DNA from 3 places in the Pedobacter sp. CG_S7 genome. Region 1 is predicted to be linked to each of the others. Evidence: riboswitches for the same ligand, from Rfam matches in the RefSeq annotation. Region 1 holds a riboswitch; each other region holds the start of a gene.

Region 1 (9,893 bases):
TGCCAGTTGGTTATAAATTTGATCCAGAAAGCCTCTATTTTTATCCTCTTTCATCAAGGCCTCAAGTTTCGACGCTATGCTTTTTTTATTTTCTTTTCCTGATCCATTCAATTTAACCCTGTTCAATAACGCATTGAAATACAAATCAAAAGGCGCATTACTCTTTTCAACTTTTTTATAATAGTAAAGTGACTTTGAGTAATTTTTTTCAGCCTCATAGAGTTGAGCCAGAATATAATACCAGCGGTTTTTTTGGTTTTTTCCAATGCCTTCCTTTAATGCCGCCTGCAGGTATATAATTGCGGCACCAAATTCTCCCTTTATAATTTTGCTTTGTGCCAAAGTAGCTAGTGGGTTTACCTTATTTTTCTTTACCTCAGGCAGTTTTGCTTCCAGGGTATCTAAAATAGGGTTTGCGTGAACTAAATTTTGTAACTGCATTAAACTCCGTGCACTTCCATCTAATCCCATTAGATAAATGGGTAGATCAGCTGCATAATTTTGTACTACATAGTCGTAATACTCCAGTGACAAAAAGTAATTGCCCTTAAAAAAATAAGCCTTCGCTAAAAGCAGGTAAGAATCTGCCATATATTTATTATAACTTTTTTCAGCGATGACCGTTCGTGCCTTTTCAATAATTTTATCAAGCGCTTGTGTATGTGCTACCGCTGTGTCTGTTGTCAGGTAAATAGGTAAAACCTGTTGATAGTTAGTGGAGTAACTGTCATTGGATGTCTCTTCGTAATTTTTTAAAATTAAATTAGCATTATATAAATAATTGTATTTTGCGGTAATGTTTTGCATTCCCCTACTAGTAAAGGTGTCTTTTTGCGTAGCACAAGCGCAAAGCAAACTAATGCTGAAGCAAATAAATGTTATCTTTAAACTAGGAATAAAAGAGTGTTTCAAATGTATAGATTGAATCAATATCAATAAAAAGTAAGCAAAAATATTTTATTCAGCAATTAATTTTAAATTATTTCAATTAATTAATTTGTTAGCGGTATGAAAGATCCTAATGCAAATAAAGAGGAGAACACTTCCAGTAGTATGGTTAAATATTCCGGTATGGGCTTCCAAATGTTGGCTACGATTGGTTTATTTGCATTTATAGGGCATAAGATTGATCAACATCAACAAAATAAGAAGCCAATTTTTACGGCAATCTTTAGTCTGCTAGGCGTAATTTTGTCTTTATATCAGGTTATTAAACAATTGAATAAAAAATAAGCAGCACTCACAAACGCTATTTTCATACTTTTGTAAAAAATATACTGATTTGAGTTTAAGCAAGTTTACATTGAGTTACTTTTTATATTGTTTGGTTTTAGGTATTATTGCCTATTATTTACCATTCCTTTTTCCCGAAAAGACAATGCTAGTCCCTAAGTTCTGGCTTGTGTTTGGCTTCCTCGGTGGCATCACCTATATCGCCTATTTGATGGTTTATTTGGGTACAAAAAGTAGTCCTGAAACTGGAATAATGGCCATCATGGGGTCAATAGCGTTGAAAATGCTTTTTTCTATGGCTTTCGTGCTGATTTACAGCCTTAAAAGTACCGGAAGTGGCCTCGTATTTGTTCTCAACTTTTTTTCTTTATATTTATTGTTTAGCTGCTTTGAAATATACTGTTTGTTACGTAACTTGCGCCACCAAAATAAATAGTAAAAATCTGCGAGTAAATGGATTGTAACCACGTTTTTGATAATAAAGTGAATAGGCTAATTGTTGTTTTTACGCTTTTTTTAGCGTTTTTTTCTATTTCTTCCCCTGCTTTTTCGCAAGTGGACAGTACACAAGTGACCGTCGACACTCATTCAGAGCCACAAGCTAAGGAGAAGTTTGACATTGGTAAATTTGCCTTGCATCACATTGCTGATTCACATAGCTGGCATGTAATTGGACAGTACTATATTCAGCTACCCGTAATCATATACACAAAAAGCGGTTTAGTAAATTTCAGTTCAGGTGCTTTTCAATATGATGATGATGCTAAAGTTGTTGTCGAAAAAGACGGTCAGCGCTTTGTTAAAATGCACGAGAAAATCTACCATGCATCTGCCACTCCAAATGAACACGGTCAATATGTTGAGCTAGATGAGAAACACCATGCCTTGAACGCTCGTCCGTTATTGGATATATCCATTACAAAAAATGTTGTCACTTTATTAATCTCTATAGGAATTATCCTTGCTGTGTTTTTATCCGTAGCCAATGGTTATAAAAAGAATTACGGCAAATCACCAAAAGGAATACAATCCTGGATGGAGCCAATTATCATCTTCGTTCGTGATGATATAGCCAAACCAAATCTAGGACATAAATATGAGCGTTTTATGCCCTATTTACTTACTGTATTTTTCTTTATCTGGTTTAATAATATGTTAGGATTGATACCTTTCTTACCAGGTGGGGCTAACCTTACAGGTAATATAGCTGTAACCATGATACTTGCTTTAGCTACCTTTTTGTTGACTGTATTTAACGGTAATAAATATTACTGGAAGCATATTTTTGCACCAGACGTTCCTAAGTTGATGTGGATTGTGATGATACCAGTAGAGATAGTTGGTATTTTTACTAAACCCATTGCGTTAATGATTCGTTTGTTTGCAAACATCACAGCAGGTCACATCTTAATGTTATCATTAATTTGTTTAATATTCGTTTTCAACAGTTTGTATATCGCACCTATTTCTATCGCATTTGCTGTCTTTATTGGCGCAATTGAGTTATTGGTTGCTTTTATCCAAGCTTTTATATTTACTATTTTATCGGCCTTATTTATTGGTATGGCTATAGAAGAACACCATTAATTGAATTTTTTTAACAACTATTAATATATAAAATCATGATTACAGGAAGTATTGCTGCAATTGGTGCTGGATTAGCTGCGATTGGCGCTGGTCTAGGTATCGGAAGAATTGGTGGTTCTGCAATGGACGGTATTGCTCGTCAACCAGAAGCTGCCTCTAAAATCCAAACTGCAATGTTAATCGCTGCTGCCTTCGTTGAGGCTGTTGCGCTTTTCGCAGTAGTAGTTGCCCTAATGGGTAATGGCTAGATAAACTTGTACCCGGTTGCAAAATCGGGTACAAATTTTTAAAGAAGACAACACAAGATATAAATATAGAAAATGGAATTATTAGTACCTGAAATTGGTTTAGTTATTTTTCAAACAATAGCGTTTTTATTGTTAATGTTTATTTTAGGTAAATTTGCCTGGAAACCAATATTAGCGGCAATTAAAGAGCGGGAGCAATCTATTGACGAAGCATTAAACAAAGCAGAACTTGCTAAACAAGAAATGGCTCGTTTAACAGCTCAAAATGAGGAGTTGATGAAGACTGCACGTGCAGAACGCGATTTGATGTTGAAAGAGGCTAAAGCTTTAAAAGATAGCATTGTTAATGAGGCAAAAACTCAGGCTCAGACTGAGGGTGCTAAATTGATTGATAAAGCGAAAAATGAAATTGAAAACCAAAAGAAAGCTGCTTTATATGAATTGAAAAGCCAGGTTTCTTCACTTTCCCTTGAAATTGCAGAACGCGTTTTACGTGGTCAGTTACAAGACAGGGCTAAACAAGAAGATTTGGTAGCCAATCTTTTAAAAGATGTTGAATTAAACTAATTGCAATCAATTAGCTAAAGAAGATTAAAATGTCAGAAAATAAAGCAGCATCAAGATACGCCAAAGCCGTCATCGATCTTTCCATTGAAAATAAATCTCTGGAAGAAGTAAAAGGAGATATGGCTTTAATTTCTAAGGTGATTGATGATAACCCGGAATTAGAAGCTATTCTTACTAACCCGATTGTCCCGATTGATAAAAAAGCAGGTATACTGGTTGATTTATTTCAGGACAAGGTGCACACCATTTCCATTTCATTTTTGAAACTAATGGTAAGTAAAGGTCGTTCGGCCATCGTTTTTTCAGCTTCAAAACAAGTTGTTACCCAATACAATACAATTAAGGGCATTGTTACTGCAGAGGTGAGTTCAGCAATAGCGCTTACTGCCGAAAACAGAGTGGAAATTATTGCTTTGGTGAAAAAGGAATTGGGCGCAAACGAAGTGGTGATCAAAGAAAAAGTGAATTCAAACCTAATTGGTGGTTTTATTCTGAAAGTTGGCGATAAGCAATTTGATGCAAGTATAGCCAGCGGGTTAAATAAATTAAAAAACGAATTTGCCCAGGGCGTGGTATAATTCAAAAATATAAAAGATAAAAATTTACTGATTTACAATAGAAAATATAAATTATGGTAGAGGTAAGACCAGACGAAGTATCGGCAATTATCAGGCAACAATTGGCGGGCTTTAAATCAGAAGCTGAATTAGAAGAAGTTGGTACTGTATTACAAGTGGGTGATGGTATTGCCCGTGTTTATGGTTTAACTAAAGTTCAATCAGGCGAGCTTGTTGAATTTGAAAGTGGTTTGCAAGGTATTGTATTGAATCTTGAAGAAGATAACGTTGGTGTGGTTTTGTTAGGTCAATCAGACAACATCAAAGAAGGTGATACCATCAAGAGAACCAAAAAGATTGCCTCTATTAAAGTTGGTGAAGGTATGTTAGGCCGTGTAGTTAATACAATGGGCGAGCCTATCGATGGTAAAGGACCTATTATAGGCCAGACTTACGAAATGCCGATCGAGCGTAAAGCACCAGGTGTAATTTACCGTCAGCCGGTTAATGAGCCATTGCAAACAGGTATCAAAGCTATTGATGCAATGATTCCAATTGGTCGTGGTCAGCGTGAGTTGGTAATTGGCGACCGTCAAACTGGTAAATCTGCCGTTTGTATTGATACCATTATCAATCAAAAAGAATTTTACGAAGCAGGAAATCCTGTTTTATGTATATATGTTGCTTGTGGTCAAAAAGCAAGTACTGTAGCAAACGTTGTTCGTACATTAGAAGAACATGGTGCAATGGCTTATACAGTTGTTGTTTCCGCTTCAGCGGCAGACCCTGCTCCTTTACAATTTTATGCTCCTTTCTCAGGTGCTGCGATTGGCGAATACTTCCGTGATACTGGTCGCCCTGCTTTAATTGTTTATGATGATTTATCTAAACAAGCAGTAGCCTACCGTGAGGTTTCTTTGTTACTTCGTCGCCCACCAGGTCGTGAAGCTTATCCAGGAGACGTTTTCTACCTTCACAGCCGTTTGTTAGAGCGTGCTGCAAAAATCAACCAGAATGATGACATTGCTCAGTCAATGAACGATTTACCAGAATCGTTGAAAGGTATCGTAAAAGGTGGTGGTTCATTAACGGCATTGCCAATTATTGAAACACAGGCTGGTGACGTTTCTGCTTATATTCCAACCAATGTAATTTCAATTACAGACGGACAGATCTTCTTAGAATCTAATTTGTTTAACGCAGGTGTTCGTCCGGCTATAAACGTTGGTATCTCGGTATCACGTGTAGGAGGTAATGCACAAATCAAGTCAATGAAAAAGGTTGCTGGTACATTAAAATTAGACCAGGCACAATACCGTGAATTAGAGGCTTTCTCTAAATTCGGTTCAGACCTTGATGCGGCAACGAAATCTGTTTTAGATAAAGGAGCACGTAACGTGGAGATTTTGAAACAAGGACAGTTCTCTCCATTAACAGTAGAGAAACAAGTTGCGATTGTATACATCGGTACAAAAAACTTAATGCGTACAGTTCCTGTAAAAAAAGTTAGAGAATTTGAAGCAGAATATCTACAACAGTTAGAATTACGTCACCCTGAAACTTTAAGTGCTTTAAAAGCAGGTAAATTGGATGATAGCGTTACTGGTGTATTAGAAACAGTAGCTAAAGAACTAGTAGGTAAATACTAATTTACTCTGGCAGAAGATTAAAAAAGAATGGCTAATTTAAAAGAAGTAAGAATACGTATAGCGTCGGTACAATCTACACAGCAGATTACCAAAGCCATGAAAATGGTTTCGGCTGCTAAGTTAAAACGTGCCACCAATGCTATTATACAATTACGTCCCTACGCTACAAAACTTAAAGAGATCTTAGGAAATCTTTCTGCTAGTCTGGAAGGATCTTCCTCACCCTACACTCAGGAACGTGAGCCTAATAAGGTGTTAATTGTAGTAGTAGCCTCAAACCGTGGGTTGGCAGGTGCTTTTAACATGAACGTAATTAAAGCTGCAAATAATTTGATCGCTGAAAAATATAGCGAGCAGTTTAAAAACGGAAATGTAAGTATTGTGGCCATCGGTAAGAAATCTCAGGATTTTTTCGAAAAACGCAATTACAATGTCATTGGAAACAATAACGAAGTATATGCTGCTCTTACCTTTGAAAATGTAACTAAAATTACTGATGCCATCATGGCTGGATTTCAAAAAGGGGATTTTGATAAAGTAGAGGTTATTTACAACCGCTTTAAAAATGCAGCAATGCAGATTGTTACAACAGAACAATTATTGCCTCTTCCAAAGGCAGAAACTACTGCAGCGATCACTACCAATACAGATTATATCCTGGAGCCTTCTAAAGAAGAAATTGTAGAACAATTGATTCCTAAGTCGATCAAAATTCAGTTGTTTAAAGCATTGTTAGATTCACATGCATCAGAACACGGTGCAAGGATGACTTCGATGGATAAAGCAACAGAAAATGCTGGCGACTTGTTAAAAGCCTTAAAACTTTCGTACAACCAGGCTCGTCAGGCAGCCATTACCACAGAACTTTCAGAGATTGTGAGTGGTGCTGCAGCCCTAAATGGATAATTAAATAGCATTATACAAAAAGCCTTTATCCATGCGGATAAAGGCTTTTTGTATATCAGTACCGCCCAAACTGGCGATTATAAATTTTGAAATAAAATTAAAACATGAAAAGATTTCTGAGCTTTAGTTTCATCACCCTACTTTTACCGCTGGGCATATTAGCACAGAAAAACAATAAAACAGGCTTCAGGGATTATACCAATGCTGTTTTATGGCAACAGCATTCAGGTGAAATGCGGGCATTGACCTTTCAGGCCTTCAACTTCGCCCGCTTGTCGTTGTTAGAACAGTTGAAAACTGCAGATACCCTGAAACGAAATTGTGTAGTGGTAGATATCGATGAAACTGTTTTAGATAACTCTCCGTTTCAGGGTAAGGAACTTCAAAAAGGCCTGAGCTATAACCAGGAAGATTGGGTAAACTGGACTAGTAAAGGCATTGCAGATACTATACCTGGCGCATTGGGCTTTCTTAAGTTTGCTGCCCGTTTTAACGTAGAGGTGTTTTATGTGAGCAACAGGTTAACATCAGAATTGGAGGGTACACTAAAGAATTTAAAACGTTTTGGTTTCCCTAATGCTGATGCGGCACATTTGCTTTTGAATAGCTCGACTGCTGATAAAGAGCCCCGCCGAAAAAGCATCATGGAGAACTATAACATCTTATTGTTGTGTGGTGATAACCTCAGTGATCTTTCTAATGTGTTTTACAGGGAAAATAAAAACACCAAAGTAGAAGTAGACCGTGCGCAGCAATTGTTTGGAACCAAGTATATTGTGTTCCCAAACCCTATGTACGGCGATTGGGAGAAGCAATTTTATCAGGGAAAAGACTTGAAAGAAAATGAAAAAGCAGAACAAAGGATCAAAGCTTTAAAAACTTATTAAGGATTATGCCTTATTAAGGAATTAATAATTATTTTTGTGCATTAATTAGAAAAATATTATGGATCAGACACCAAAACACAATACAGAAAGCATGCAAAGAGCAAATCAAAACGCTATCTATCAATTATTAGTTATTGGTATCATTGCCAGTATGGTTGGTGTGTTCCTTCGTTTTGCAGGTGATTCAATGATCTTATCCATTGTTTCTTGGGTTATTTTACTTGTAGGTGCATTTATCTGCTGTAAAGCAGTATTTAAAATACTAGCAGCTTAATTTTATATAAGCTGTAACTAAAAAGAGGCATTTCATTGTAAAAAATGAAATGCCTCTTTTGGTTATTGCTGAAGATTGGAAAAAGCTTAATCTATTGTGGTGTGCAAAATGGTATTGACCGTTAGTTGCAAGATTATGATTGGGCCGATAAGTGTTAATTCATTTTTTAAGCTATATTTGACCTCATAAGTTCTTTACTTTATTTCTTTATCAACCGGTAAAGGTTTTGCTTAATTGTAGATTAATAGGGAATCGTGTGTAAATCACGAACTGTCGCGCAACTGTAAGTAACACAAAAGGTTTTTACTCATCATAACCACTGTTCTTAAGAAGAATGGGAAGGTTTGTAAAAATGTTACAAGTCAGGATACCTGCCTAAACCGAATTGACAATGCTTTCGCGATTTGAAGCAGGGGTCAGGTTTTTATGTATTTTATAGGCTATTCATTTCTCTATGGAGAAAGATGCCTGTTTATAACGAATTCTATCTCTTTTTTAATGAGCGCGCATTGCGAAGTCCTGCTAAAAGAGCTTTTAACAGATTATTAATCTTTAAAAGTTATTAAAATGCTAACAAACAATCTAGGCTACCCGCGCATTGGTAGCAACAGAGAACTCAAAAAAGCCTGCGAGCAATATTGGTCAGGCAAATCAACACTTCAAAACCTGGAACAGGTAGCCAGGGAAATCCGCAAACAAAACTGGTTATTGCAGCAAGAAGCAGGCATTGACCTTATTCCCTCCAACGATTTTTCCTTTTACGACCAGGTATTAGACATGTCTTTAACGGTAGGTGCAATTCCATCCCGTTACCACGAAGTCATTTTAAATGGGGCTCATAAAGAAATTGATCTTTATTTTGCCATGGCCAGAGGTTATCAAAAAGACGGATTAGACATCATTGCCATGGAGATGACCAAATGGTTTGATACCAATTACCATTATATTGTTCCTGAATTCTATAAAGATCAGCAGTTTAAACTTTTTTCAACTAAGATTGCTGATGAATATGAGGAAGCTAAAAGACTGGGGCTTTTTACCAAACCAGTTATTTTAGGCCCAATCACATACCTGCTATTAGGGAAAGAGAAAGAAGCCGGCTTTCATAGGATCTCACTGATCAAAAATTTATTGCCCGTATACATCCAGTTGCTACAGCAATTATCTGCAAGAAATGTAGAATGGGTACAGTTTGATGAACCTTTTTTGGCCATGGACTTAACCGAAGACGAGAAAAGAGCCTTTTTAATGGTTTATAAAGAAATAAGGCGTTTGTTTCCAAACCTTAAATTGATGGTGGCGACTTATTTTGAAGGTCTTCGAGATAATTTAGAATTAGCATTTTCATTACCTGTGCAGGCCATACATGTAGATTTGGTTCGTTGTCCGGAACAATTAGAAGCTGTTTTTGAGGTAATTCCTTCCCAAATGAAACTCTCCATTGGTGTTGTAGATGGAAGAAATATTTGGAAAGCTGATTATGAGCAAGCCTTAAAACTCATTAATAGCGCTGTTGAGAAATTAGGTGAGGAGAGGGTAATCTTAGCCCCTTCTTGTTCATTGATCCATTCGCCATGTGATTTGTCGCTCGAAACGGCCAATGAGCCCTTAATGGATGAAATAAAACAGTGGTTATCCTTCGCCAAACAAAAAGTAACTGAAGTAGTTACCCTAAGTAAACTGGTTAATCCCCATAAAAATGAAAGCCTGGAAGCGAAACTGCAACAAAATATAGAAGAAAACAACAGTCGCAGGTCTTCTGTTTTAATTCATCAAACAGCCGTACAGCAAAGGGTGGCTGCTGCTACAGCAAAAGATAGTCTCCGTAACCTTCCTTTTGATGACAGAAAGGTTTTACAGCAGCAAAGCCTGCAGCTTCCACTTTTTCCTACCACAACTATTGGTTCATTTCCACAAACCCCGGAAGTAAGGAGTTGGAGAACAAAGTTGAAAAAAGGCCTGCTTAGTGCAGCAGTATACCAGGA
Region 2 (9,893 bases), on a different contig from region 1:
TGCTGGCTCCGCAATACCTTACGCTGGAGGAATACCAGCGCTTGCTGAATTCGGAACTGAAAAGAGAGAACTGGCGTTTATTTTCTAATGCTGAAACTGCTGCATTCAGGCAAAATGGAATTATTCCGAGTCTTAAAGTTAACAGTCAATCTTTTGAACGTCTTTTTGGGGGAAATACCATTGACATTAACCCGCGTGGTGAAGCAGAACTGACCTTGCTGGGCAGGATCAATAGAAATGAAAATCCTCTGTTTAACGAAAGTCAAAAGATGCAAAGCAATTTTGATTTCAACCAGCGCATTCAAATGGACCTTATAGGGAATATAGGAACTAAGTTGAAGGTTAACATGAACTACAATACGGAGGCTCAGTTTGATTTTGAGAATCAAATAAAACTGGAGTATACGGGTGGGGAAGATGAAATTATTAAAAAGTTGGAAGCGGGCAATGTGAGTTTTCCCCTGAGCACTTCGCTGATTAATGGGACACAGTCTTTGTTTGGTGTTAAAACCCAGCTTCAATTGGGTAGGCTGAGCATGACCTCTGTTTTCTCACAGCAGAAATCACAAACACAGGAAATCAGGATCAATAATGGGGCGCAGCAAAATGAGTTTCGTTTGAGTGCTGATAACTATGAAGCCAACAAGCATTATTTTCTTGCTCAATATTTTAGGGAACACTATAGTAAGAATTTATCACATCCTCCCACCTTATCTACGGGGATCATCATTACCAAAGTAGAAGTATGGATAACCAATAAATCTGGTGCCACCCAGGATTCTAGGGATGTTTTGGCACTCCTAGATTTAGGAGAACATGAACCTTATAACACCACACAGGTACATACCGGTGCAGGTTTTTCAGCATTACCTTCGGGATTCAACAACCCCACTTTCTCGAAGATGTCTAATGATTTATTGTTAAATCTGCCGCAGAATGCCCGGCAAACGAATGCCAATGATATTATTTCTTATTTCCAGGGCAATGGTGGGGTTGCTAATTATGCCCGGCTTACCTATGCTCGGAAACTCTCTGAACGCGAATACAAGATTCATTCTCAGCTGGGTTACCTCTCCCTGAACAATGCACTTAACACAGATGAAGTATTGGCGGTCGCTTTTCGCTATACCTTTAACGGCGTGGAATACCAGGTGGGGGAGTTGTCGACAGACATTCCTTTTGACCCCTCCACACCTAAAGTGTTGTTTGCCAAGTTGCTGAAAAATGAAACCATCAGCACTAACTTGCCTACCTGGAAATTGATGATGAAAAATATCTATTCCATGGGTGGCTACCAGATCTCGCCACAAAACTTTAAACTTGACATCTTCAGGATAGAAGAAGAAACGGGGGTGGAGCAGCCCTTCATTACGGAAGGAGAAAAGGTTGACGCAGAAAGTAAGTCGGCCCTGAAAAATAAGTCATGGCTGCAGGTGATGCGTTTAGACCGTTTAAACCAGCAGCAGGAGGTTAAACCTGATGGGGTATTTGATTTTGAAACCGGTCAAAGTTCTGTTGGTTTTTCTGCTGCAAATCCTACAGGTAATACTTCAAATGCCAGCTTAGCGGCATTTTCTTCCGATGGAAATACAGGGTATATTACAATTGACCAGCTAAACGGCCGACTGATTTTTCCGGTTTTAGAGCCCTTTGGTGAAGATCTAGCTTTACAGTTCTATTCTTCTGAACAGAACTTAATTGATAAATATACTTTTAAAGCGCTTTATGATTCGACTAAGGTTGTGGCACAGCAACTTTTTATGCGCCAAAATAAGTACATCCTTAAAGGAAGCTACCAATCTGAAATCTCTTCAGAGTTTTCTTTAAATGCAATCAACGTGCCTGAGGGATCGGTGAAAGTTTTTTCAGGAACTATTCCACTACAAGAAGGTATCGATTTTACCGTAGATTACCTGGGCGGCAGGGTTAAAATTTTAAATAACGGTTTGCTCAGTTCCGCACAGCCGATCAGGATTGTGACTGAAAATACCGAGCTTTTTGGTTTGCAGCAAAGAACATTATTTGGTACGCGCATGGACTATAGGGTAAACAACAAATTTAACCTGGGTGGAACCATTATGAATTTAACGGAGAAACCTTTAACAGCAAAGGTGAATATTGGTGAAGAACCCATCTCCAACACCATGTGGGGACTGGACTTCAACTACAGTTCGCCTTCGCGCTTTTTAACAAAGTTGGTGGATAAGCTACCTTTTTTGTCAACAAAAGAACCTTCTAGTATCACTTTTTCCGGAGAATTTGCGCAACTCATTCCTGGCCACCCTAAAGCATTAAATGGGGCCGGCACCACTGGAGGTACAAGTTACCTTGATGACTTTGAAGCTTCGCGCTCGGTAATTGATTTGAAAAGTGCCATCTCCTGGCAATTGTCGGCAACCCCGCAGTTGTTTCCTGAATCCCAATTGGTGGATAACCTGGCCTATGGTTTTAACCGTGCAGGCCTTGCTTTTTATAATATAGACCCTAACTTTTATTTTGGTGCGTCTTCTACTTTGCCAGAATATTTGCGTAACAATCGGGTAGAACTGTCTAAACAGGAGGTTAGGCAAGTGCTGGAGCAGGAAGTCTTCCCTTTTAAGGAAATTGCATCAGGACAAGTGCTGAGCTTGCCAACCTTAGACCTTGCTTTTTTTCCTACCACAAGAGGGCCTTATAATTATGCTACAACAGGCTTTAATCTGGATGGGAGTTTAAAAAACCCCCGTTCCCGTTGGGGTGGTATTTTCCGGCGGATGGAGGCCAACGACTTCGAAGCACTTAATATTGAGTATATTGAACTTTGGGTGATGGATCCATTTCTTTCCAAACCCGGGAATACTGGGGGAGACCTTTATTTTAACATCGGTAATTTGTCTGAAGATATTTTAAAAGATGGCCGGAAGTCTCTTGAAAATGGGCTGCCGGCTGATGGAGATCCTACAAAATTCGATGAAACCAATTGGGGTAGGGTGCCGAAACTCCAGCCAGTGGTGCAGGCGTTTGACAATAATGCTGGTGCTAGAAAAGCACAGGATGTGGGTTTGGACGGCTTATTAAATGCAGCTGAAAAAACAAAGTTTGCGGCACAGCTGCAGCAAATTAAAGGACAGCTAAATGCTGAAGCGGCGGCGGTTATCGATAATGATCCTTCTTCAGATGATTATGCCTATTTCAGGGGCGCTGCTTTGGATCAGCAACGTGCAGGGATTTTAAAACGCTATGCACGTTATAATGGAACCGAAGGTAATTCTAAAACCGCCGAGCAGTCTATGCAAGATTTTGGTGTGGAGCAATCGGCCTCAACATCTTTGCCGGATGGGGAAGATGTGAACCGCGATAATAACATGACACAGTCTGACACGTATTTCCAGTATAAAATCTCCATGCGGCCAGCAGATTTGGTGGTGGGTAAAAAATATGTAACGGATAAAGTCACTTCGCAGGTGAAATTGCTCAACGGGCAAACCTCTTCAGTCAATTGGTACCAACTGCGCATTCCTTTGGCAGAATATGAACAGCGCCTTGGCAGTATACAGGATTTTAAATCTATCCGGTTTATCAGGTTATTTATGACAGATTTCGCAGATACTACGGTCTTGCGTTTCGCAAAAATACAATTGGTAAAAGGGGAGTGGCGCCAATACAATGCAGCAAATGAAGCGGATAAAATAATTGCAGATCCTGCGCTTGCTACCGTTAGTCCGGATAATTCAACCCTTGCTGTGGCCACAATCAATATTGAAGAAAATGGTAAACGGCTTCCTATTCCTTATGTAGTCCCTCCGGGCATAGAAAGAGAGCGGGATTACAACAATGTAAGGAGTGAAACGAAGCAAAATGAACAGTCATTGACCCTTACCGTGAAGAATTTGCGCGATGGTTATGGCCGTGCAGCATTTAAAACTGCCCTTAATGATTTTAGGTCTTATAAACGCCTGCAAATGTATGTCCATGTAGAAGCAGAAGGCAATACGTTGTTGAACGATGGAGACCTAGAGGCTTTTATAAGGATCGGTACTGATAACCAGGATAATTATTATGAATATGCACAACCACTGGTGGTTACTGTTACGGGTACAAATAACCCTTATGCGATTTGGCCTGTCCAGAATAAAATGGATATTGACCTGGAGTTGTTTCAGAAAGCAAAACTTGCACGTAACAGTGCTACAATGTCTAACGGACAACTGTGGCCTGCTAACATCCCCTATATTTACAGGGATGGCAATAACACGATTACGGTAAAAGGACAGCCAGATAAAAGTAAGGTTCGGGTGTATATGCTTGGCGTTAAAAACCGGATGCGCACGCTGGTAAATTCAGGAAATGATGACGGATTGGATAAACATGCACAGGTTTGGTTTAATGAATTGCGCTTAACAGAATTTGATGAACGCGGTGGTTGGGCCGCCACAGCCAGCATGAATGCCCGTCTGGCAGATTTTGCGGAGGTTAATATTTCTGGCACCAAATCTACTATTGGCTTTGGCTCTATGGAGAAAAGGGTAAGCGAGCGAAACCGAACAGACAATGCCTTCTTTGATGTTTCCTCCAGCATGGAGCTGGGTAAGTTTTTCCCACAGCGAACAGGATTGAAAATACCGGTTTTCCTAAGTTACTCCAACCAGGTCAGCACCCCACAATATGATCCATTAATGCCGGATATTGAACTTAAAAATACTTTAATTGGAGCAACAAAGGAAGAGAAAAAAGCCATTTTAGATTATGCACAGGATTATACTACCCGCAATAGTATTAATTTTACCAATGTAAGGAAAGAAAGAACGGATCCTGATAAGAAACCACAACTCTGGGATGTGGAAAACCTGAGCGCCAGCTATGCCTATACCAAATATGCACACCGGGATTTTATGAACGAGAATGCCATTCAGCGCAGTTACCGTGGTTCTATGGCTTATAACTATTCGTCGCAGCCAAACCTGATCAGTCCCTTTGAGAAAATTATTAAATCAAATACACTGGCACTGTTGAGGGATATAAACTTCAGTTTGTTGCCCTCGGCAATAAATTTCAGAATAGAGTTAGACCGTTATTATTCGGAGAACACTTTACGCGATAATAGTCCGGGTAATGGCATTCCAATTAATACCACTTTTAATAAGAACTTTTTAGTGACTAGGGTATATGGAATTTCCTGGAACCTGACACGTTCGTTAACCCTTGATTTTGATGCCACCAATTATTCGATTATTGATGAACCTGATGGCAAGATCAATGGTTTAAAAAGAGATACCGTTTGGCAAAACCTGCAGCGGCTGGGTCGTACTACGGATTATAACCATAACCTGAATATTACTTACAACCTTCCTTTAAATAAGGTACCTGGAATGAGTTGGGTAAATGTGGCCACCCGTTATGGTACTAATTTTAATTGGCAAACAGAACCTTTGGCTTCATTAAAAGACCCTAACCTGAATTTGGGTAATAGGATTCAAAATTCAAGAACGCTGCAGATGAACCCTACTTTAAACCTGAGTAGCCTTTATAGTCAGTTTGGATTGCTGCGGCGCAATGAAAGCATTAAAAATAGGGGTGCAAAAAACATTTTAATAAACTTGTTAACGAGTGTAAAAACGATCAATGGGGCTTATACACAAACCAAAGGCATCTTTTTGCCGGGCTACCTCCCTAAAACCCAGTTTTTTGGAATAGATGAAATGAGCGGTGCCCCGGGTTTGGGTTTTGTCTTTGGCAGCCAAAGAGACATCAGTCAGCTGGCTATTAAAGGTGGCTGGATCACCATGGATACTTTGCAATCTCAACTTTACATCAACACTCTAAGGGAAGATTTTGGTCTGACCAGTACGCTGGAACCTATTCGTGACTTGCGGATTACCCTCACGGCCAACAAAAATCAAACCCTCAATTATGCTTCTAATTTTCGTTACAGTAGTTTTAGCGGTGCTTTTGATCAGTTGAGTCCTACTACTACCGGTGATTATAGTATAACTTTCATCACACTGCGCACAGCTTTCTCCGATAAAAAGAGCGACTTGTTGTCTAATGTTTACCAAAAATTCATGAGCAACAGGCAGGTGATATCACAGCGCTTAGGTGCAGGTAATCCTAATTCGAATGGCTTAGTGGCTGGCTTTGCTGATGGTTATCAAAAAGAGGCACAGGATGTGGTGATTGCCGCTTTTTTAGCCGCTTATACGGGGAAGGATTCAAAGTCATCGAGCTTAAATGCTTTGCCTAAAATTCCACTTCCAAACTGGAGAATTAATTATAGCGGTCTAAGCCGCATTGGATTTCTGCAGGAAAGTTTTAAATCCATAGACCTCCGTCATAGTTACCGCTCGGTATATACTGTTAATGGGTTTAATTCTTTGTTGAAATATGCTGAAAACGATGGACATGTGAGCAGCAGGGATGTTAATGAGAATTTTCTTCCTTTTTATCAATATTCACAAGTAACCATTGCAGAGCAATTTTCTCCATTAATAGGAGTGGATGCGAGGTTAAAGAACAACCTAACAGCAAATTTTGAAATTGGAAAAACCCGATTGCTAGGTTTAAGTTTGTCTAATAGTCAGCTGGCACAGTTAAATGAAAATAATATGATTTTTGGCCTCGGCTACCGTACGAATAAGTTTAGGTTTCCATTTGGAATGTTTAAGGAGTTGAAAATGGACAATAACATGGACATCAAGTTGGATATTGCATTACGGGATAATAAAACGATTATTTACAGGGCTGATGTGTTAGAGGGGGAAGTTTCGGCAGGGGCTAAAAATATTACTTTTAGGCCCAGTGTAGATTACATTTTAAACCAGCGTTTTAACGTGAAGGTTTTCTATGATTCTAACCTTACTCAGCCTTATACTTCCCAAACCTTTAATACTTCTTTTAGTAATTTTGGTTTTAGTTTAAGAATGACGTTAAACTAAAACCAAAGATGGCTATCTTAAATTCATATCTGCTACCCCTAATACCTCAGTAGAAAATTCTCCTAGCCAACCCATATTCGCTTGGATACTAGTCTGTATCTTAATGAAGTCGATACCTTCCAGGTTAATTTTCTTTCCTTCCTTATCTATGGCATTTGCAATATCGATTTTATCTCCACCAGCGGTGTTATCTGCATAGCCCCATCCAAATGGAGCACTGGTGATATTCGTTGGGCTAGTCATATTAATATTTCTTGATGGGAGTAAAGTTCCTTTTAATGTATACACATCTGTTGCCCACTCTGGGAAATAAGATTGTTTATGATACACATTGGTTTCCACAAACCCTGAATTTCCTTTATTGTCTTTCCACGCTACTTTAGCTGTTGCCGGATTTGGTTTGGTATAGGTAACTTCATAGTTGCGTATATAGCCGTCTTTTCCAAATTCACTTCCTGCAATTTCATACCAGGTGTCATCTGCAATACCATTCCCGTTTTCATCCTGCATAACCCATACAATGCCAGGTTCTGCATTGGTAAGACCCGCATTTCCGTAAATGATAATATCTTCTTTATCTAGCTGATTGATGACGGTATGGTCAAAACCAAGCACAATATATCCGCCCCATGCGCCTAAAGTTACCATACCTTTTTTTCCAAGAATGCTTTCCGCACTGATCCTATTTCCGGGAGCTTTGTTAATGAACTGCCCCGGAGCAGGTAAATATTCAATAAGTTTTGTTACGTATAAACTACTTTCAGGGGTAATAGGTTTAATTGGGGCGCTTGCATTTACTGTATATTGACGAGTAAATGTTCCTGCAGCATTTGATGCCGTGTACCCTATGATATATTTGCCTGATTTAGTGGGTGTAAATTCATAACTTTCATTTGTGCTTTTAACCTCATTATTAAGTCTCCATTCATGCTGAATCGCTTTTTCATTCGAAGCAGCAGCCTTAAATGTGATTTTCGTATTTACTGTTGTCGCTACTACATCTTCAGCGATAGAAAATGTAACTTCTGGAAGTACTTCTTTGTCTTTTTTACAACCTGCAAGCAATACGGTAAGTAAAAGAACTGTTGTTAGGTAATTTTTAATGTTCATGTAATTGTTTTTTATTTGTTCAAAGATTATTATAAACTAATGCAATTAATTTTTACAGTAAACTTTCTGGAATAAGATACAGGAGGAAATGGAAAGAAGTACTGGGGCATAGTATGCCCAGAAATATTTTAGTCATTTTGTTGTGAGTTTATACCCACAGCAAACAGTAGATTAATGAAATGAACTCAAATAAAAAGTATTCATGTCAAGCTTCAATCCCCGAAAGCTATGAAATTTTAAAACTTATGGCAGGTCTTCTGACTTACTCCCGATGTTCCTGCCTTCCCATTCTTTTGTTATTTTGAACAGTGGCGATGATTTGGATATCGTTATAGAGCTTACAGCTGCGGGACAGTTACGGATTTTCACCATATTCCCTTTTAATCCTGGTTAATATAACCAGAAACCAAAGCGATGCAAACGTATGAAATAATTGCGAACTATTTTAAATGAAATTTTATAATGATGGTTTCATGAACAGGTAAACTTTAATTTCCATGTTATTTGAACATATCACATCTTGATTAATATTATTTGTCGTAAATAATACAAATAGTGTTAAATTAGCACTCTGTTTAAAGTTGGGCAAATTTGAGTGCAAGACTTTTGTTAAATAGGTTTAAATTATTGACAATTAACTAATTAAGTACATATGAATTTTCCATCAGAATTAAAATACACTAAAGACCACGAATGGATTAGAGTGGAAGGCGACGAAGCTTACCTTGGAATTACTGATTTTGCTCAGCGCGAATTAGGTGATATCGTTTATATCGACATCAATACCCTGGGTGAAGTAGTTAATAAAGACGATGTTTTTGGAACTGTTGAAGCCGTGAAAACTGTTTCTGATTTGTTTATGCCCGTTACTGGAACTGTTTTAGAGGTTAACCCTGCTTTAAATGATAACCCTGAGTTAGTGAATTCAGATCCTTATGGTGCTGGATGGATGGTTAAAGTTACTTTAGCTGATGCGGCTAATGTAAATGATTTGCTTGATGCAGCTGCCTATAAATCTTTAGTTGGCGCTTAATTAATGAGTTATTTAAAAGGATTAAAGTATCAGGGCTGGGCAATTGCCTGGACCATACTCATTTCAATACTTTGTTTTATGAAAACGCCAGGCTCGGAAAGCACTGGCGTTTTTTTTAAAGGTTTTGATAAGCTGGTGCACCTCGGGTTTTTTTATGTGCTTACCGTATTGCTCTTTTTTGGTAAAATCAGGTACCAACATAATTACAGTTTTAGTATCTTAACAATTTTCAAGATTATTTTAATTACTGCATCTATTGGTGGGGGAATCGAATTGGTCCAACTGTTTTTCTTCAGTTACCGCTCTGCGGAGTGGTGGGATTTTTGGTGTGATATGATTGGCGTATTGATGGGGGTATTTAGTTATGTATTGCTCCATGTTGCCGATTATAGTAAAAAATAAATATTCGCTTGTATTAAGAATGTTACTTTAAAATAAACAGGCTACACTAATCTATTCTCCTCAAGGCTAGTCTATACATTTGATTAACTGCAATCATTACGTTATGACGAGAATTTTTACCCCAGGCTTGTTACTTTTAGGAGTAATGATGTTCGCTACTATGGCCTTTGGCCAGAATAACAATGGATCTGCAACAGGAACCATCGTAAATGCTAAAGACAAGCTTCCCATTGATTATGCTACTGTAGCTGTAAAAAGTCTGAAGGACTCTAGTGTAGTTGGAAGTGCCAATACTGCTACCGATGGTGGTTTTGAATTTAAAGGATTAGCGCCTGGTAATTACCGTTTGTATGTAGCTTACCTGGGCTTGCAAAGTGTAACCAAAGATTTTACCGTTTCCTTAGCCGGTAGTCGTGTTGATTTGGGCGCCGTAAGTA
Region 3 (9,893 bases), on a different contig from region 1:
GGAATCAAAAAAAAATGTCTATTTTTAAAAAACAAACTAACCCACTATGGACCATCCAAACAGAAGGAAATTTATTGGAACTGCCGCAATACTTGTTACAAGTGCTGCAGCGGTAGCAGCATCACCACTTATGACTATAGAAAAAAAACACCCTATTGTACATCATGTGTTCTTTTGGCTTAAAAACCCAGATTCAAAGGAAGACCGTGATCAGCTCATTGCAGGCATAAAAGCCCTTTCAAAAATAAATACCATAAAAGGATTGCATGTAGGTATAGTTGCAGACACAGAAAAACGTGATGTAATAGACCAAAGCTGGAGTGTTTCCGAATTAATCTTTTTCGACGACCTTGCAGGACAAGCCGTTTACCAAAACCACCCTTTACACCTGGAATTTATAAAAAATTGCAGCCTCCTATGGACAAAGGTTGTAGTTTATGATGTTGCTGAAGCCTAATAGCGTTTTCAAACGCCAAGGCTCATCAGCCACATTAACCGCATAAACAACCTCCGCAACGTCTGTTTCGGCAACGGCCCTTAACAGTAAAAGTTGTGTTTCAAGTAATGGAAAAGGGCCGAAATTGATTTGAAGCATTTTCTGCGTTTTATGATCCTTTAACCAAAGGAATTTCTTTCAGCACAGCCAAAAGATAGCCCCAGAATTTTTGAACCGAAGAAATCTGTACACATTCATCTGGAGAATGTGCCCCATGGATGGTGGGACCGAAAGAAATCATGTCCATACCAGGTAAATGGGATCCTAAGATACCACATTCCAGTCCTGCGTGGCAAGCCTCAACTTTAGGTTCTTTATCAAATTTTTGCTGGTATAACTTTTTCATGAGCCTTAAAATTTCCGAATCAGGATTTGGTTTCCACCCCGGGTAATCACCACTTTGGGATACCGAACAGCCTATATTTTCAAAAGCAGCGCCAACTGCATTTGCTACATCAGTTTTAGTGCTTTCCACACTGCTTCGTTGCAGGGATTGGGTAATAAATTCACCATTTTTTATGATGACCCGAGCCAGGTTGGTAGAAGTTTCAACCAGGTTACTGATATCCGGACTCATGCGGAAAACCCCATTGGGCACGGCATACAAGACGTTAATAATTTTTACCAATACCGCTTGATCTACAACCATGTCCGGCAGCAGACATTCCTTAACGGTTATATTTAAAGCAGGTTCTACAGTATGGTACTCCTCTTTCAAAACAGCATCAAAAACACCGATAAAAGCTAGAAAAGCGAGTTTTTGAGCAGCAGGCACCACAACAACCGCTTTAGATTCCCGGGGTATTGCATTTCTTAAACTACCACCATCTATTAAACTAACCTGCAGTGGCAACGTTTTAAGGGCTTCAAATAGCAATCGGTTCATTAACTTGTTGGCATTGCCCCTACCTTTGTGGATATCCATACCTGAATGACCACCCAGCAGCCCTTTCAAGGTAATTTCAAAAGCTATATCCTCTTGATCAACAGCAACCTGTGCATAAGTATAATTGGTATTGGTATCAATGCCACCGGCACAACCAATAGTCAGCTCATCATCCTCTTCGGTATCTAAATTCAATAAAATCGAACCCGAGAAATTAACCGGATCCAACTCTTTAGCACCTGTCATACCCGTTTCTTCATCGATGGTAAACATCGCTTCCAAAGCAGGATGCACAATATCATCGGCGGCCAAAAGCGCCATAATTGTAGCCACGCCAATACCATTATCAGCACCTAAAGTGGTACCACGCGCCCTTACCCAATCGCCATCAACAATCATGTCGATACCCTGGGTATCAAAATCGAAATCCGTATCCCCGTTTTTTTGATGCACCATATCCAGGTGAGCTTGTAAGACTACCGTTTCACGGTTTTTCATACCCAGGCTTGCCGGTTTTTTAATGACTACATTTCCCGCAGCATCCTGTAAATTTTCTAAACCTAACCCTTCACCAAAAGCCCTTATAAAGGCAATAACCCGCTCTTCTTTTTTCGAAGCGCGAGGCACTGCGTTTAAATTGGCAAAATTACGCCAAAGTTGCTGAGGTTCTAAATTGCTGATGTCAATTGCCGTCATAATTGATGTTTTTTGTGTGATTAACAATCGCTTAAATTAAGCATAATTGAAGAGATAAAACAAATGCAGTTTAGCTTAACCTATGGCAGGACCAAAACCGGACCTTATAGGGAGCTGATAGGGACCTCGTTCGGGAAATCCGGTAGCAGGTCCCTATCAGCTCCCTGCCAGGCTGAGCCCTGGTAACTTCCACTCCTTAGCCAAACATTAACTTATTTTAAAATAAACAGCAGAAATATACCTACCTTTGCATTGCTTTTGGTTCCTCCCCTGTTCATTCAGGATGGATTAAAAGGGAATCTGGTGTAATTCCAGAACTGTCCCGCAGCTGTAAGCTCCATTAACTAAGGTATATACTTAGCGTCACTGTTCAACTGTTTGAATGGGAAGACCATACCAAGGGGAGTAAGTCAGAATACCTGCCATCGCATAATATAATTCATAGCTTTCGGGGATTGAAGCTGGAATGAAGATGCCTTTGGTATTTCCATTTTCAGTATGCTTTATACTGTTTGCTGTGCAGTAGCGCAAGTATGGAAAAACTATTTTTTACAACAATTTTCTTTTTGTTTTCCGTGTATGCTTTTGCACAGAGCGACAGCAGTAATACGCTCAAAGAGGTAAAAGTTTTTACAACGCCCCCACCTAAAGTACAAAGCCTTCAACCCAGCCAACAAATTAATGCCAGCGATTTTAAACGCAATGGTGCTCATAACCTTGCCGATGCCATCAGGAACTTCTCGGGGGTTAATATTAAAGATTATGGCGGCATTGGCGGTTTAAAAACCGTATCCGTTAGAAGCCTTGGTGCCAACCATACCGGCGTGCAATTTGACGGCATAACCATCAGCGATACACAAAACGGGCAAATTGATCTTGGCAAAATTAACCTCGATAACATTGCTTCCATAACCCTTTACAATGGGCAGCCAGAACTCATACTACAGCCTGCAAGGGCTTACGCATCGGCAAGTATGCTGGTTATTAAAAGCCTCGCCCCAGAATTTACAGAAGAAAAAAACTACCGGCTTAAATTGGGTTTAAAAACAGGTTCATTTGGCTTATTTAATCCATCCTTGCTTTATCAGCAAAAAATAAATAGCAACTGGTCATTAAATTTAAGCAATACCTGGCAAAAAGCACATGGCCGCTATAAATACAAGGTTGATGGCGATGGCTCTGATACTTTAGCCACCCGTACTAATTCAGACTTAAACGTATTTCAAACCGATGCCGCTTTATACTGGAATGGCACCGATAGCAATCGTTTCCAGCTCCGCGCTAATTATGCGCATTCAGACCGTGGTTTGCCAGGAGCAGTGGTTTATTATAATCCTTATACCCATCAGCACTTATGGAACCGAGACCTTACCCTACAAAGCAACTACCAACAGTATTGGAAAAAGGGTTTTGAATTATTACTTAGTGCCAAGTTTTCACATAATTACCTGCGTTACCTTGACCCCGATTACCTCAACGAAATTAGAGAACTCGACCAACGTTTTACACAACTTGAAATTTATGGCTCTGCGGCGCTCTCCTATCACTTGATGAAGAATTGGGAAATTTCTCTGGCTAGCGACCTGGCCTTTAACAAATTAAAGACCAACTTCTACACCTATTCCTATCCTACAAGGTATACCTATTTAAATGTCCTGGCTACAAAATTTAAATTCAATAAATTGCAGCTCCATGCAAACATTTTAAATACCGCTATTAATGAAAAAGTGCAAGTTGGCAGTCCGGCACCGTCAAAAATGATCTGGTCGCCCTCTATTTCTGCCAGCTACGACCTCTTTGAGGATTCCGGTATACAGCTCCGGGCTTTTTATAAAGACATTTTCCGCAACCCTACGTTTAATGACCTTTATTATACCCGCATTGGTAAACGAAATTTAACACCAGAATATACTAAACAGTATAATTTAGGAATCACTTATAGTCAAGCGTACACGAAAGTTATTGATTACCTCAGTTTAACAGCAGACATTTACTATAACAAGGTAAAAGACAAGATTATTGCCATACCTAATAAAGACCTTTTTACCTGGACCATGCTAAATCTAGGTGAGGTAGATATCCGCGGCATTGATGTGAGCGTAAAAACCCAACTTCCTTTAAGCAGGGCAATGAAAATTAGTTTTACAGGTAATTACACTTACCAACAAGCACTAAACACTACAGACCCCACCTCAGCTGTTTACCTTAATCAAATACCTTATACACCAAAGCATAACCTGGCTTTGAATATAGGGTTTCAAAGAGGTGATTTAGGCCTTTTTTACAACCAAATTATTTCTTCCTCCAGGTATTATTTAACTGAAAACCTGCCCGAATATTTTGTTCCCGGATTCTCCGTAAGTGACTTATCTATTCACTATCAGCTAAAATTAAAACAATTGCCTGTTGGCCTATCAGCAGAAATCAATAACCTCTACAATCAGTCTTATGCCTTTATCAGAAGTTTCCCCATGCCGGGCCGCTCTTTCAGGTTTACTTTTCAAATAACAATTTAATAAATAAAACATGAAACCATTCAAACAAAATTATTTAATTGGCCTTTTACTGGCTGTAGGCATCCTTGGTGCTTGTAAAAAAAATGATGCCATAGTTATCGAACCTGAAATTCCAAAAGCAGAACGCAGAGGTTTATATGTTTTGAACGAAGGGATAATGAATTCAAATAATAGCACCCTTACTTATTATAATTACGAAAACCATGCATTGATTGCAGATCAGTTTTCTACTGTGAATGGCCGTGGACTAGGAGATACGGGGAACGACATAAAACTTTATGGATCGAAAATGTATATCGTGGTTAATGTGTCAAGTACACTAGAAATTATTAACCATAAAACCGGTCTTTCGATCAAAAAAATAGACCTCAAAGATGGTACTACCGGAAGACTACCACGGTACATTGTTTTCAATAAAAACAAAGCTTATATTTCTAGTTACGATGGTACTATTGCAGTTTTAGATACAGCTTCTTTAGCCATCGAAAAATACATTAAAGTTGGCCGTAACCCCGAGCAAATGGCTATTGCAAACGGAAAATTATATGTTGCCAATAGCGGGGGACTAGATTATCCAAATTACGACAATACGGTTTCTGTAGTAGACTTAGCGACGATGACAGAAATAAAAAAAATTACTGTGGTTGAAAACCCAGGAGGAGTTGTTGCAGATCAGTATGGAGATGTTTATGTGCTTTCTACTGGAAATTATGAAACCGTCCAATCAAGTTTGGCTACCATAGACAGCAAGACAGATTTAGTTAAAACCCAGGTAGATTTTAGTGGTGGATCGATGGTGGTAAATGGAGACTTTATGTATGTAACTGCTACTGGCAGTAAGATTAAGGTATTTAACACGAAAACAGAAAAGATGGAGAAAGAAAATTTCATCAGCGATGGAACTAAATTCACTTATATGTATGGTATTGCCGTGGATGAGTTAACAGGTGAAGTTTTTGTAACAGATGCAAAAGATTTTATCACCAGCGGAGAGGTTTTTTGTTTCGATAAAGATGGAAATAAAAAATATAGTATTAAAACAGGTCTTTTACCTAATAACATAGTTTTTGTTAATAAATAAAGAGTAACAGTTTCTTCGTGCAAAAGCACGAAGAAACTGTTTTTATAAATACTATAGCAAATGCCAATTCACGAAGCGTTAAAACAGAAAATAGATTTTAAAACTAAACCATTGGGTGCTTTAGGGCAATTAGAAGACCTGGCCATGCAAATTGGTGCGGTTCAAAATACCTTAACACCCAAGCTTATCAAGCCTGCGATTTTAGTTTTTGCTGCTGATCATGGTATTGCCGAGGCAGGCGTGAGTGCTTACCCTGCCGATGTTACCGTACAAATGGTTTTAAACTTTTTAAAAGGCGGGGCAGCAATTAATGTTTTCTGCAGGCAGCACCAGCTGGCACTACACATTATTGATGCAGGTGTAAATTTTGATTTCACAAAAAACGAGCAGCTTATTGATGCTAAAATTGCCTATGGCACACGCAATTTTCTACATGAAAAAGCAATGACCACAACGCAGTTGCAGCAATGTTTTGAAAAAGGAGGGCAACTGGTAAATGCTATCGCCAATAGTGGCTGTAACATTATTGGCTTTGGCGAAATGGGAATAGGAAATACTTCATCTGCGAGCATGCTCATGAGTTGCTTAACAAATATACCCTTAGAACAATGTGTTGGCAAAGGAACAGGATTAACAGCAGCTGGGTTGCAGCGCAAATTAACCCTCTTGAAGCAGGCGCAAGCAAAGCATGCCAACCCGAAAGATGCAAAGGAAGCTTTAATGTTTTTCGGCGGATTTGAAATTGCGCAAATTTGCGCTGCCATGTTAAATGCTTATGAAAACAACATGTTAATTATGGTGGATGGGTTTATAGCTACCGTAGCTTATTTATGTGCAAAAGAGATTAATAACTTAATTTCTAGTCATGCCATCTTTTGTCACGAAAGCAATGAACAAGGACACCGGCATTTGTTAAGCTATATAGGCGCAAAACCTTTAGTCAATCTAGGTATGCGTGTAGGCGAAGGAACAGGATGTGCCCTGGCTTATCCTATTATTCAAAGTGCAGTACTTTTTTTGGAAGAAATGGCAAGTTTTGAAAGTGCAAACATATCCTCAAAAATCTAATCTATCTTTCCATGAAATATGAATTACAAGTATTTTTTACCGCGGTAATGTTTTACACCCGTATCCCCTGTCCTTCATGGGTTGACCATTCAGAAGAATTTCTTAACAAGGCAACCCGCTATTTCCCTTTAATTGGTTGGATTGTTGGCGGCATGGCGGTAATGATCATTTATAGCCTCCACTTTATTTTTCCACCAGCTATTGTGGTGGTTTTGGCTTTAGTGGCGAGTGTACTTATAACAGGAGCCTTCCATGAAGATGGGTTTTCTGATGTTTGCGATGGATTTGGCGGGGGCTGGACGACAGAAAAAATCCTAACCATAATGAAGGATAGTCGTGTGGGTGCTTATGGAGTGGTAGGCACACTGCTTATTTTTGCTTTACAAATATTGACCCTAACAGAACTACTAACTTTTAATGCCACATTTTGCCTGAAAGCTGTTTTATTAGCTCATGTTGGCAGTCGCTTTACCGCGGTAACCATGATGCGTACACATAACTATGCACGGGAAGATGCCAGTAGTAAAATTAAACCCTTAGCTAAACAGTTGTCGCTACCAGATTTTCTAATCAGCGCCTTATGGTTGTTTCCTGCATTTTTATTATTCCAAAGCTGGTGGATACTTTTAGTCTGTATTCCGCTTTATCTTGTTAAGATTTATTTAGCCCGGTATTTCCAAAAGTGGATTGGCGGCTATACAGGAGATTGTTTAGGCGCATTGCAACAGGTGGCTTTTGTAGTAATCCTTTTATTTTGTGTGGGTATATGCAAATATATTTAGTGCGCCACACCACTCCTGCTGTAGCAAAAGGAATTTGTTATGGTCAGGCAGATATTCCTATAAACGAACAATTGTTTGAAGAAGAATTGAGGTTAATAAAGTCCAGAATCAGTGTAAAGCCAGAAGTATTTTACAGCAGTCCACTGAAAAGATGCTTGCATTTAGCACAAGAACTTTCGCTGCACGTGGAAGAAGACGACAGGCTGAAAGAGCTGCATTTTGGAGATTGGGAGCTCAAAAAATGGGATGATCTTCCTGCAGATGAGTTACAGGTATGGATGGATGATTTTGTAAACCAGGCATTGCCACATGGAGAAAACTATAAGGCTTTATACGATAGAACATGTAGTTTTTTAATGAACCTGCTTCAGCAACCTTATGAACGCATAGCCATCATTACCCATGCAGGCAATATGAGGAGCATAATTAGCTGGGCTTTAGACTTGCCTTTAGAAAATTCTTTCCGGATCGCGCTTCCTTATGGCGCAATAGTACATTTAGAACTGCATAAAAACAAACAACTTAATCAACTGAAATTTATTATTTAAGACTATAAAAATGAGCACAATAGAAAAAATTAACCTGCGAACAAGTATATTGATCTTGTTCATCTTACTAGCGGCTTTTTCACGAACGCTGCCGCATTTACCTAATTTCTCACCATTGGCCGCAATCGGACTTTTTGGAGCAGCTTATTTCAATAAAAAATGGCAAATATTTTTGATCCCTATTGCGGCCACCTGGCTCAGCGATTTGTTTATCAACAACTATATATATAAAGAATATTACCCTTCCTTTACTTGGTTTTATACTGGATTTTACTGGCAATATGGTAGCTATTTATTGATCATTGTAGCAGGGATTCTCTTTCTTAAAAAAATCAATACCAGCAGAGTTATTGGCAGCTCGCTGTTAGCTGCAACATTGTTTTTCTTAATCACCAATTTTGGCGTTTGGATAGGTAGTACGGCATACCCTCAAAATTTCTCCGGGTTACTGGCTTGCTACGCAGCAGGTATACCTTTTTTAAAGGGAACCTTATTGGGTAATTTATTTTATGCTGGAGTACTTTTCTTTGGCTTTTCCCTGATGCAACAAAAATATAATTTTTTAAAGCTGGCTAAAGCTTATGATTTAAAAAGACAAAACTGAGTGTGTTCTATTATAAGAACCTAAACGGCTAAGCGGAGTCTATTTGTTTAAAAAAGGCTCCTAAATAGGATAGGTAAAAATATTTTTTTTTCACTTCATACAATAATTCAGATTAACCACCGTATTATATAGTGAGAGCGTTAATTTAGATAGCGGGAATTTAGTTTTAGAACGAGGTTCCCGCTTCTTTAATTTAAAACACTTACTTCCACTACAGTATTCATTTCTTGAATAAAAACCCCTGTACATTCATACTGTACTCCATATTGTTGCAGCACAAAAAATTGAAGGACATATTAACTTGCATCAACGCAAATTTGAATTGCTGTTCCATTTTAAGGTCAATCAACAACTTAACAAAGCAGCAATTGAATTGTTAACAAGTTTTTTTTTAAAATGAAATTAAAAAACAAGCCTTGTTTAACAGCTTATTTACAGGAAATTAACAAAATGAAAAACAGCTTTACTGGATTGCTTTGGGTTTTGTAAGGTAATAAACAGGAATGCCCGCCAACATGATCACTACGCCCCAGCCACAAGTACTTGTTTTAGTAATTAACAAAGAAATACAGATAGCGGAAGCCACAATAATGTATAAAAAAGGAAGAACTGGATATCCAAAAGCTTTATAAGGACGTTCTGCATCAGGCATTTTACGCCTTAAGATGAAAATCCCATAAATGGTGAGGATGTAAAAAATGATGACAATGATCATTACATAATCTAACAGATCACCATATTTTCCTGTAAGGCATAAAGCAGAAGCCCAAATACATTGAAACCATAAGGCCCAGGCGGGTACACTTGCTTTGTTGAGCAGGGCCGCTTTTTTAAAAAACAGTCCATCTTTGGCCATGGTATAATAAACCCTGGCACCGGCCATAATTAAGCCGTTGTTACAAGCAAAAGTAGAAATCATAATCATGACTGCAATAATTATGGTGCCCATGCTGCCAAAAATATAACCGGCACTAACTACGGCTACACGATCTGACTTTGCAAAAGCAATTTCATTTAAGGGCATCACCGAAAGATACATCAAATTGGTCAGCACATAGATTACACTTACAATAAGCGTCCCCAGAAAAAGACTCAAACCAACATTGCGTTTAGGATCTTTGATTTCTCCAGCAATGAAAGTTACCCCTACCCAGGCATCACTAGAAAAAAGTGAACCAACCATAGCAGCGGCAAAACCAGACAATAAAGCTGTACC

The links. A riboswitch is a leader RNA that binds a small molecule or an ion and turns the genes downstream of it on or off. The one in region 1 is predicted to bind cobalamin.
Region 2: another riboswitch for cobalamin. It lies ahead of AAKU52_RS03540 (PKD-like domain-containing protein); the one in region 1 lies ahead of metE (5-methyltetrahydropteroyltriglutamate--homocysteine S-methyltransferase).
Region 3: another riboswitch for cobalamin. It lies ahead of AAKU52_RS01800 (TonB-dependent receptor plug domain-containing protein); the one in region 1 lies ahead of metE (5-methyltetrahydropteroyltriglutamate--homocysteine S-methyltransferase).

Annotation. Positions count from the first base shown of each region.
Region 1 covers NZ_JBEONS010000006.1:95,812-105,704, reverse strand. Annotated here, with positions in the region: gene porW (type IX secretion system periplasmic lipoprotein PorW/SprE) at 1-855, opposite strand, end outside; gene AAKU52_RS05725 (AtpZ/AtpI family protein) at 1,009-1,233, shown strand; gene AAKU52_RS05720 (hypothetical protein) at 1,304-1,669, shown strand; gene atpB (F0F1 ATP synthase subunit A) at 1,687-2,820, shown strand; gene atpE (ATP synthase F0 subunit C) at 2,859-3,068, shown strand; gene atpF (F0F1 ATP synthase subunit B) at 3,141-3,635, shown strand; gene atpH (ATP synthase F1 subunit delta) at 3,665-4,213, shown strand; gene atpA (F0F1 ATP synthase subunit alpha) at 4,267-5,841, shown strand; gene atpG (ATP synthase F1 subunit gamma) at 5,869-6,747, shown strand; gene AAKU52_RS05685 (5'-nucleotidase, lipoprotein e(P4) family) at 6,852-7,634, shown strand; gene AAKU52_RS05680 (hypothetical protein) at 7,693-7,908, shown strand; cobalamin riboswitch at 8,113-8,301, shown strand; gene metE (5-methyltetrahydropteroyltriglutamate--homocysteine S-methyltransferase) at 8,476-9,893, shown strand, end outside.
Region 2 covers NZ_JBEONS010000003.1:136,487-146,379, forward strand. Annotated here, with positions in the region: gene sov (T9SS outer membrane translocon Sov/SprA) at 1-6,911, shown strand, start outside; gene AAKU52_RS03540 (PKD-like domain-containing protein) at 6,924-8,021, opposite strand; cobalamin riboswitch at 8,252-8,447, opposite strand; gene gcvH (glycine cleavage system protein GcvH) at 8,674-9,054, shown strand; gene AAKU52_RS03550 (VanZ family protein) at 9,058-9,456, shown strand; gene AAKU52_RS03555 (outer membrane beta-barrel family protein) at 9,560-9,893, shown strand, end outside.
Region 3 covers NZ_JBEONS010000001.1:392,395-402,287, reverse strand. Annotated here, with positions in the region: gene AAKU52_RS01810 (Dabb family protein) at 47-457, shown strand; gene AAKU52_RS01805 (aminoacyl-histidine dipeptidase) at 606-2,078, opposite strand; cobalamin riboswitch at 2,321-2,519, shown strand; gene AAKU52_RS01800 (TonB-dependent receptor plug domain-containing protein) at 2,612-4,594, shown strand; gene AAKU52_RS01795 (DUF5074 domain-containing protein) at 4,605-5,675, shown strand; gene cobT (nicotinate-nucleotide--dimethylbenzimidazole phosphoribosyltransferase) at 5,736-6,743, shown strand; gene AAKU52_RS01785 (adenosylcobinamide-GDP ribazoletransferase) at 6,755-7,525, shown strand; gene cobC (alpha-ribazole phosphatase) at 7,510-8,073, shown strand; gene AAKU52_RS01775 (DUF6580 family putative transport protein) at 8,084-8,677, shown strand; gene AAKU52_RS01770 (APC family permease) at 9,141-9,893, opposite strand, start outside.